DNA from 2 places in the Gellertiella sp. DMC107 genome. Region 1 is predicted to be linked to the other one. Evidence: riboswitches for the same ligand, from Rfam matches in the RefSeq annotation. Region 1 holds a riboswitch; the other holds the start of a gene.
What was found. A riboswitch is a leader RNA that binds a small molecule or an ion and turns the genes downstream of it on or off. The one in region 1 is predicted to bind thiamine pyrophosphate.
Positions count from the first base shown of each region.

Region 2: linked by a shared signal. The riboswitch ahead of thiB (thiamine ABC transporter substrate binding subunit) and the one ahead of thiC (phosphomethylpyrimidine synthase ThiC) in region 1 are both predicted to bind thiamine pyrophosphate.

Region 1 covers NZ_JBQUZZ010000006.1:250,653-255,187, reverse strand. Annotated here, with positions in the region: gene ACT54B_RS19240 (GGDEF domain-containing protein) at 1-506, shown strand, start outside; gene ACT54B_RS19235 (RibD family protein) at 623-1,429, shown strand; gene ribA (GTP cyclohydrolase II RibA) at 1,554-2,687, shown strand; TPP riboswitch at 2,801-2,912, shown strand; gene thiC (phosphomethylpyrimidine synthase ThiC) at 3,021-4,535, shown strand, end outside.
Region 2 covers NZ_JBQUZZ010000004.1:250,321-254,855, forward strand. Annotated here, with positions in the region: gene ACT54B_RS15045 (ABC-F family ATP-binding cassette domain-containing protein) at 1-1,456, opposite strand, end outside; gene ACT54B_RS15050 (thiamine diphosphokinase) at 1,460-2,110, opposite strand; TPP riboswitch at 2,249-2,362, shown strand; gene thiB (thiamine ABC transporter substrate binding subunit) at 2,435-3,436, shown strand; gene thiP (thiamine/thiamine pyrophosphate ABC transporter permease) at 3,437-4,535, shown strand, end outside.

The DNA.
Region 1 (4,535 bases):
GGGCGCTGCGGGCCTCGCAGACGGACGAACTCACCGGCCTGCCGAACCGCCGCTATGTCATGTCTGTGCTGGAGGAGCTGCTGCTCGAGAAGCCCGCGGACGGCACCAGGATCTGCAGCCTCGCCATCCTCGACATCGATCATTTCAAGACGATCAACGACACGTTCGGCCACAAGGTCGGCGATGTCGTGCTCAAGGATTTTGCCGCGCGGCTCGGGCCCTGCCTGCGCAAGACCGATACGGTCGGCCGGATCGGCGGAGAGGAATTCATCCTCATCCTGCCGCGCACCCCGCTCGAGGCGGCGACCACGATCGTCAACCGGATGATCGAGACGATCCGCTCGGCAAGGCCCGTCGCGGAACATCCGCTCCTGCACTACACGTTCTCGGCCGGCATAGCCCATGCCCATCCGGGGGAGGACGCCGACGCGCTCTTCCAGCGCGCCGACCGCGCCCTCTATGCCGCCAAGATGGCAGGCCGAAACCAGGCCCGCGCCGCAGCCTGATCGTTCCGAACGAAAAAATCTGCGCGACCTATGGCAAAGGCAGGGCTTCCGCCTAGCTAATAGATTGTCTGTAGCGAAGCGGGCCGCCGCCTTAGGCGGGGTCGCGGGAGTTCTCCATGCACGTCATGACCATGTCCGGAACCGCCTGGAAAGATCTGCTCGATGCCCGGGCCGAGCGGCGCGCCGTTTCGGGGGCGGTGTCGGCGGCGCAGCGGCTTTACGGCCCGCTTGCCGCAAGCCGCGGCCGCTTCGTGATGGCGCAGGTCGGGCAGTCGCTCGATGGGCGCGTCGCCACGCCAAGCGGCGATGCGCGGGATATTTCCGGCCCGGAAGGCCTGCGCCATCTGCACCGCTGCCGGGCGCTGATGGATGCAGTCATCGTCGGCGCCTCCACCGTGGCGATGGACAATCCGCGCCTGTCCGTCCGCGAGGTCACGGGTCCCGATCCGGTCCGCGTGGTGATTGACTGCCGCGGCGCGCTGGACGGAACCCAGCGGCTGTTTCACGACGACGGCGCGCCCGTGATCGTCTTCCAGAGCACCGATGCACCCCGGCGCGCCTATGGGCAGGCGGACGTCGTCCGCCTCGCCCCCGGTGACGCCGGGCTCGATGTCGCGATGATCCTCGATGTGCTGGCGGAGCGGGGGCTCGACCATGTGCTGGTGGAGGGCGGAGCCCGCACCATTGCCCGTTTCATCGAGAAGGGACTGGTGGACCGGCTGCATGTGGCGGTGGCGCCGCTGATCATCGGCTCGGGTCCGACCGGCCTCCTGCTGCCGCCGATCGACCGGCTGTCCTCGGCTCTGCGCCCGCCGGTCGAGGTCTATTCGCTGGACGGGGACGTGCTGTTCGACTGCGCGCTGCGGCCCCCGGCGGCGCCGGCAAGGCTCGAAAGGGCGCTTGCTGAGGCGGAAGCGGGATAGGTCGCAGCCTGCGGCATTCTGTCCCTTCCGATCACGGGAATTTCAACGATCGCCCCCTCAACAGCCAAGCGAAGCGCCCTATATCAGAATTTGAAAATTGACAATTCGGCGCCAGGGAGTGTCCATGTCTATTCAGAATGGTTTTGATTTTGCGGGGCTCGATCCCGCGGTGGAAGTGGAACGGGCCGTATCCGAGCTGCGCCATGGCCGGCCGGTCGTGCTCGCCGATGGTGCGCGGCGAATGGCGGTGCTGTCGCTCGATTGCGTCGCACCCGGTGTCTACGAACAGTTCGCCCATGCGACCGGGGACCGTCACAGCCTGCTGCTGACCGCACCCCGGGCCGCACGGCTGGGTCTTTCCGGCACGGGCGACATCTCCGTTCCGCTGAAGGGCGTCACCTTCGATCAGGCCTCGCGCCTCGCCTACCAGCTCGGCCAGGAGGCACCGGCGCTCTGGCAGCCGGCCGATCCGCTGGCGAGCCTTTCCACGGAGCTGGCCCGGCTGGCGCTCCTGCTGCCCGCGATGATCCATGCGGACGTGACGGAGACCGCCGGCCGCTTTGCGGCCTGCGCGGTGCTGGACAGGAGCAGGATTTCCGAATCCGCGCTCGCCCGGCAGCGGTTCGAGCTGGTGGTGCGCACGCCGGTGCCGCTCACCGGCCTTGGGCTGGCGGAATTTGCCGTCTTCCGCGGCGGTCTCTCGCAGAAGGACCAGGTGGCGATCATCGTCGGCGAACCGGACCTCAGCCGGCCGGTACCGATCCGCATCCACTCCTCCTGCATCACCGGCGATCTCTGTGGCTCGCTGAAATGCGATTGCGGCGACCAGCTGCGCAACGGGCTGAAGAGCCTGAAGCGGGCCGGCGGCGGCGTGCTGCTCTATCTCGACCAGGAAGGCCGCGGCACCGGCATCGGCGCCAAGATGCGGGCCTATGGCTACCAGCATCGCGGCCTCGACACGATCGATGCCGATGCGGAACTCGGGCTCGCCGAGGACCATCGTCGCTACGAGGCGGCCATCGCCATGCTGAACCTGCTCGGCATTCAAAGCGTCGCCGTCTATACGAACAACCCCACCAAGATCGCCGCTCTCCGGGGTGGCGGCATCCAGGTGGATACGCGCGAACCGGTCAAGGGCCGCGTCACGGCAGAGAATGCCAATTATTTGAAAACAAAGACGGTTCGGGCCGGGCACATGCTCGACCTCGACGAGCTCAGAACCGCCTCCGAAAGCTGGCTTGCACGCAGCCACGCCTGATCGACGCCCAACCCCAGGCGCACCTGAACCCGGATCGCTCCCCTGCATCCGGGTTTTTCTTTGCCCGCGTCCGGCTCGCTTGACGTCGAGCCGGGAAGGGTGAATAAAAGGCACGCATTCACCAGGGGTGTCCCGGCAAGGGGCTGAGATTCTGCTAGCGCGCGCAGTGACCCGTTGAACCTGATCCAGTTCATACTGGCGTAGGGACGGTGTCACGACGGGCTCATCCGGCCTTCAGATGTCTTCGACGGCATCCGGCTTTCAAGCCCGTCCATAACCCCGCCAATTCGCGCAATGACTGGGTCTCCAACCGAAAACCTTGGAGCCTCAACCATGACGATTGCCCAGAAACCTCTCCACCCCACCGTCACCACCGGGCCGCTTCCCGCCTCCCGCAAGATCCATGTGGCGGGCGAGATCCATCCGGATATCCGGGTGCCGATGCGCGAAATCGACCTGCATCCGACGGCGGGCGAACCGCCGCTTCGGGTCTATGATGCCTCCGGCGCCTATACCGATCCTTCCCACACCGTTTCCATCGAGAAGGGCCTGCCGCGGCTCCGCACCGCCTGGATCGAGGCGCGCGGCGATGTGGAAGCCTGCGCGGGCAGGGCGGTGCGCCCGGAAGATAACGGCCATGTCTCCGCCGAAAAGGCCGTGCCGGAATTTCCGGTGCGCCCCCGCATCCTCCGGGCGCGCGAGGGCAGGGCGGTGACCCAGCTCGCCTATGCGCGGGCGGGCATTATTACGCCTGAAATGGAATTCATCGCCATCCGGGAAAACCTGGGTCGCAGGGCGGCCACTGCGGCCCGCGCCCGGGACGGCGAAAGCTTCGGGGCGGAGATCCCCGATCACGTCACCCCGGAATTCGTGCGGGACGAGGTGGCGCGCGGGCGGGCGGTGATCCCCGCCAACATCAACCATCCGGAAGCCGAGCCGATGATCATCGGCCGGAACTTCCTGGTGAAGATCAATGCCAATATCGGCAATTCGGCGGTCACCTCCTCCATGGCGGAAGAGGTGGAGAAGATGGTCTGGGCCACCCGCTGGGGCGCCGATACGGTCATGGATCTCTCGACCGGCCGCAACATTCACAACATCCGGGAGTGGATCATCCGCAACGCGCCGGTGCCGATCGGCACGGTGCCGCTCTATCAGGCGCTGGAGAAGGTGGACGGCATTGCCGAGAACCTCACCTGGGACATCTATCGCGATACGCTGATCGAGCAGGCGGAGCAGGGGGTGGACTATTTCACCATCCATGCGGGCGTGCGCCTCGCCTATATCCCGCTGACCGTCGACCGGGTGACGGGCATCGTCTCGCGCGGTGGCTCGATCATGGCGAAGTGGTGCCTGCATCATCACAAGGAAAGCTTCCTTTATGAGCATTTCGAGGAGATCTGCGATATCTGCCGCGCCTATGACGTCTCCTTCTCGCTGGGCGACGGCCTTCGCCCGGGCTCGATTGCCGATGCCAACGACGCTGCGCAATTTGCCGAGCTGGAGACCCTTGGCGAACTGACGAAAATCGCCTGGTCCAAGGATTGCCAGGTGATCATCGAGGGTCCCGGCCATGTGCCCATGCACAAGATCCGCGAAAACATGGACAAGCAGCTGAAGACCTGCGGAGAAGCGCCTTTCTACACGCTCGGTCCGCTCACCACCGATATCGCGCCGGGTTACGATCACATCACCTCGGGCATCGGCGCGGCGATGATCGGCTGGTACGGCACGGCCATGCTCTGCTACGTCACGCCCAAGGAGCATCTCGGCCTGCCGGACCGCAACGACGTGAAGACGGGCGTGATCACCTACAAGATCGCGGCCCATGCGGCCGATCTCGCCAAG
Region 2 (4,535 bases), on a different contig from region 1:
CGATCCAGCGGCCGTCGGGGGCTTCCGGATTGGCGGGCGCAAGCGTGGAGGTAACCGTCCGGTCGAGAAAATCGCGATCGTGACTGACCAGAATGACCGTTCCCGGAAAACCGGCAACGATTTCCTGCAAGAGATCGAGCGTCTCGATATCGAGATCGTTGGTCGGTTCGTCGAGGATCAGAAGATTGGCCGGGCGCGCCAGAATACGGGCCAGCATCAGGCGAGCCCGTTCCCCGCCCGACAGGTCCCGGATCGGAGTCCGGGCCTGTTCGGGCTGGAAAAGGAAATCCTTCATATACCCCGTTACATGCCGCTGTTCACCGTTGACCAGCAGGTTTTCCCCGCGGCCGTCCGTGAGATAATGGGCCAGCGTGTCGTTGAGATCGAGATCCTCCCGTCGCTGATCCAGGGTGGCAATTTCCAGATTCGTACCCAGTTTCAGACTGCCGCTATCGGGCTCCAGTTGTCCGGTCAGCATCTTCAGCAGGGTGGTTTTTCCGGCGCCGTTCGGACCGACGAGACCAATGCGGTCTCCGCGATGCACACGGATCGAAAAGGGCAGGACGATGGCCCTTTCGCTATAGGACTTCGTGATGCGCTCCGCTTCGATCACGAGCTTGCCGGATTCCCGGGCTTCTCCCACGCTGGCCTGCACGGTGCCCTGCGGCCCCTTGTGGCCGCGATGCCGGGCGCGCATGTCCTGCAGCTCCCCCAGGCGGCGCATGTTCCGCTTCCGGCGCGCCGTCACGCCGTAGCGCAACCAGTGTTCTTCCCGTTCGATTGCCTTTCCGAGCTTGTGTTGTTCCAGTTCCTCCTCTTCGAGGACCTGGTCCCGCCAGGCTTCGAAATGGCCAAACCCGCGGTCCAGGCGTCTTGACTGTCCCCGATCGAGCCAGAGTGTGGCTGTCGATACTTTCTCCAGGAACCGGCGGTCATGCGAAATGAGGACGAGAGCGCTTCGGGTTTTCTGCAGTTCTCCTTCAAGCCATTCTATGGTCGGAAGGTCCAGATGGTTGGTGGGCTCATCGAGAAGAAGTACATCCGGTTCGGGAGCGAGCACGCGTGCAAGAGCTGCCCGCCTCGCCTCGCCACCCGACAGGTTATGGGGATTTTCCTCTCCGGTCAGCCCGAGATGGTCCAGCAGATAGGTGACGCGATAGGGATCGTCCCCCGGGCCAAGACCCGCTTCGGCATAGGCTTGTACGGTTTCGAAGCCATCGAAATCGGGTGCCTGATGGAGATAGCGGATGGTGGCGGAAGGATGTCGAAAAACCTCGCCGGCCTGCGCCTCCACCAGCCCCGCCGCGATTTTCATCAGCGTCGATTTTCCCGACCCGTTTCGCCCCACAAGGCACAATCTCTCCCCCGGCTCCAGTTGGAAACCGGCTCCGTTCAGCAGGGGCGCACCCCCGAAGCTCAGGAAGATGTTATCGAGTTTGATGATTGGCGGCGCCATCGGTCAGGCTCCCGTGAAATCTTGGGGTCGGGCAAGCACCAATCCATATCCGCCGCGAAGCGAAAGATGGATCGGGCCTTCAGCCACATTGGAAACGGTTCGGGAAGACCCGAAGGAAAGGTCGAACTGATCGAGCGGATAACGGGCTCCAGCGATCGAAAGACCATGAAGCGCACAGAACCCGATGACGGAAAACAGACTGCCTGCCGGCAGGTCGAGGGAGAATGTACCGGGCACCAGAGGCCAGGCCTCTTCCTCGCCGGAGGTCAGGAAGACGGACCGTCCTTCGGAGGCAAGGGCCGTGGCCTGCACGTAATGCTGAAGCGCATGATCCGAACGTTCACCGCGAAGCGCACCGACCAGGACGAGGCGGGTCGCTCCCCGCGCCAATGCTTCCGAGATCGCGATTTCGCCATCGGTGACGGCTTTTTCAGCGGGATAGGGCTGCCGCTCCACATGGGGCCACAGGTCCAGCATTTCTGGGGGAGCGGAATCGAAGTCGCCGACCCACAATTCGGGAACAAGACCGAGATCCCGGGCATGACGAATCCCGCTATCGGCGGCAATCACGCGGCATCCCGCCACCGCCGCCCGCACGCGGTCGGTGAGCGACAGCGTTCCACCAAGCAACACGGCAAAAGACGTTTCGTTCATGGCGCTAGCAGATAGACAAGTTTACGGTCGAGGAAAAGGCCCCATGCCGGCGGAAGACGGGCGGATCGAAGCAGAGACGGTATCAGCAGGACTGCACGGACCCTCTTGCCATGGTGGCTGCGGCGGAATAGATCTCATGACGCTCTAACGGGGTGCCTTCCTATCCAAGGGATCGGAAGGCTGAGAGGCTTTGGCCAACCCGCGGAACCTGATCCGGCTAGCACCGGCGGAGGGATTAGACGTTGCCATGCATCGGCACCTTCATTCCCCCACGACGACATGTGATGAGAGGAGAGGCCGATGACGGCATACATGAACGGTTTTATGACCAGCCTTTTGACCGCAAGCTTGGCGGTAGCGCTGACCTCAGCCCCGGCTAAGGCTGCGGACAAGGAATTGACCATCTATACCTATGAGAGCTTTACCTCCGAATGGGGTCCCGGTCCCAAGGTCAAGGAAGCTTTCGAAAAGACCTGCAACTGCACGGTCAATTACGTCTCGGTTGCCGACGGGGTGGCGCTTTTGTCCCGTCTCAAGCTCGAGGGCGCTGCCAGCAAGGCCGATATCGTGCTGGGGCTGGACACAAATCTGGTTGCCGAAGCGAAGGAAACCGGCCTTTTCGAAGCAAGCGGAGTCGATACGTCTGCGGCGAGTGTACCGGGCGATTTCAAGGACGATGTTTTCGTTCCCTATGACTACGGCCATTTCGCCGTGATCTACGACACCGATGCCGTCAAGAACCCGCCGAAAAGCTTGAAAGACCTGGTGGAAGGCGATCCCTCGCAGAAAATTGCCATCGAGGATCCCCGCACGTCCACGCCTGGGTTGGGCCTGCTTTTGTGGGTCAAGTCCGTCTACGGCGACAAGGCACCGGACGCCTGGGCCAAATTGAAGGGCCGCGTATTGACCGTGACGCCGGGCTGGTCGGAAGCGTATGGGCTTTTCACCAAGGGCGAAGCGCCAATGGTTTTCTCCTACGTGACCTCGCCGGCCTACCATATGGTGGAAGAAAAGACCGAACGCTATCAGGCGGCTGAATTTGCAGAAGGGCATTACATCCAGATCGAGGTTGCAGGCATGACGAGCAACGCCCATGACAAGGATTTGGCCCGCTCGTTTCTCTCTTTCATGATTTCCCCGGCCTTCCAGGATATCATCCCCACCACAAACTGGATGATGCCCGTTTCAGCCACCGCGACGCCCCTGCCCGATGCTTTCGGGAAACTGGTAAAACCGTCGAAAACCTTCCTGATGTCTTCGGAAGAGGTAGCCAGAAACCGGAAGGCCTGGGTCGAGGAATGGCTCGCCGCGATGAGCATGAAATAAATGCTGACGGCCCGTGAAAGGATTCGGGCCTATGCCGGCGGGGGCTTCGCTCTCGCCGGTATGGCAGTGTTTGCGGGCCTTGCCACGCTTTCCCTGCTGCAATCCGGGCTGAAGACGGCGGACCGGCCCTTGTTCGATCCCTATCTCTGGGGCGTACTGCGCTTCACGCTGCTTCAGGCCGTGCTTTCGGCCGTTTTGTCGGTCGCCCTCGCCATTCCCTTTGCTCGCGCCCTTGCGCGCCAGCCCCGATTTCCAGGCCGCCTTTGGCTGGTGCGCCTGCTGGCCTTGCCGCTTGGGCTTCCCGTCATCACGGGCGCCTTGGGCTTGCTGGAGGTGTGGGGGCGAAACGGCTGGGCCAACAGTGCCCTGAAGGTCCTCGGCCTGTCAGAGCCAATCAGCATATACGGGCTTTCAGGCATTCTGCTGGCCCATGTATTCTTCAATTTTCCCCTGTGCGCCCGTTTGATCCTGGCGGGACTGGAACGACTCCCGGGCGAATACTGGCTGTTGGCGAGCAATCTCGGTCTGGGCTCACGCGACGTGTTCCGCTTGATCGAGTGGCCTGAGATACGCCGGCAGATTCCGGGTGTGGCAGGTCTGGTGCTGATGCTGGCCGCGACGAGTTTCACCCTCGTTCTGCTGCTGGGTGGGGGGCCGGCAGCCACGACGCTGGAAGTGGCGATCTACCAGGCATTGCGATTCGATTTCGATCCGCCCCGTGCCGTAACGCTGGCGCTCATCCAGATTGTCCTGACTGCTGCGCTTCTGGCGCTCTTGTCTTTTGTCCACAAGGCCTCCCCGGAGGGCCAGACGCTGACCATCCATGCGGGCCGACCGGATGGCAAGCCCCTTTCGAAACGCCTGGGTGACGGCATTGTGCTGCTGCTTGGATCCCTGTTTCTGCTTCTACCGCTCGTTGCCATGACCATGGCAGGCCTGAAGGCCGATCTTATCCGGCTGATCACGGAGCCGGTATTTATCCGCGCACTCGGCACCAGCCTCGCCATAGCGATCCCGGCCGGAATGCTGGCGGTTGTTCTCGCTTGTGCCATAAGCCTGGCCCGGCTTGCCGCATGGGAAAGGGGAAACGATCCGCCCC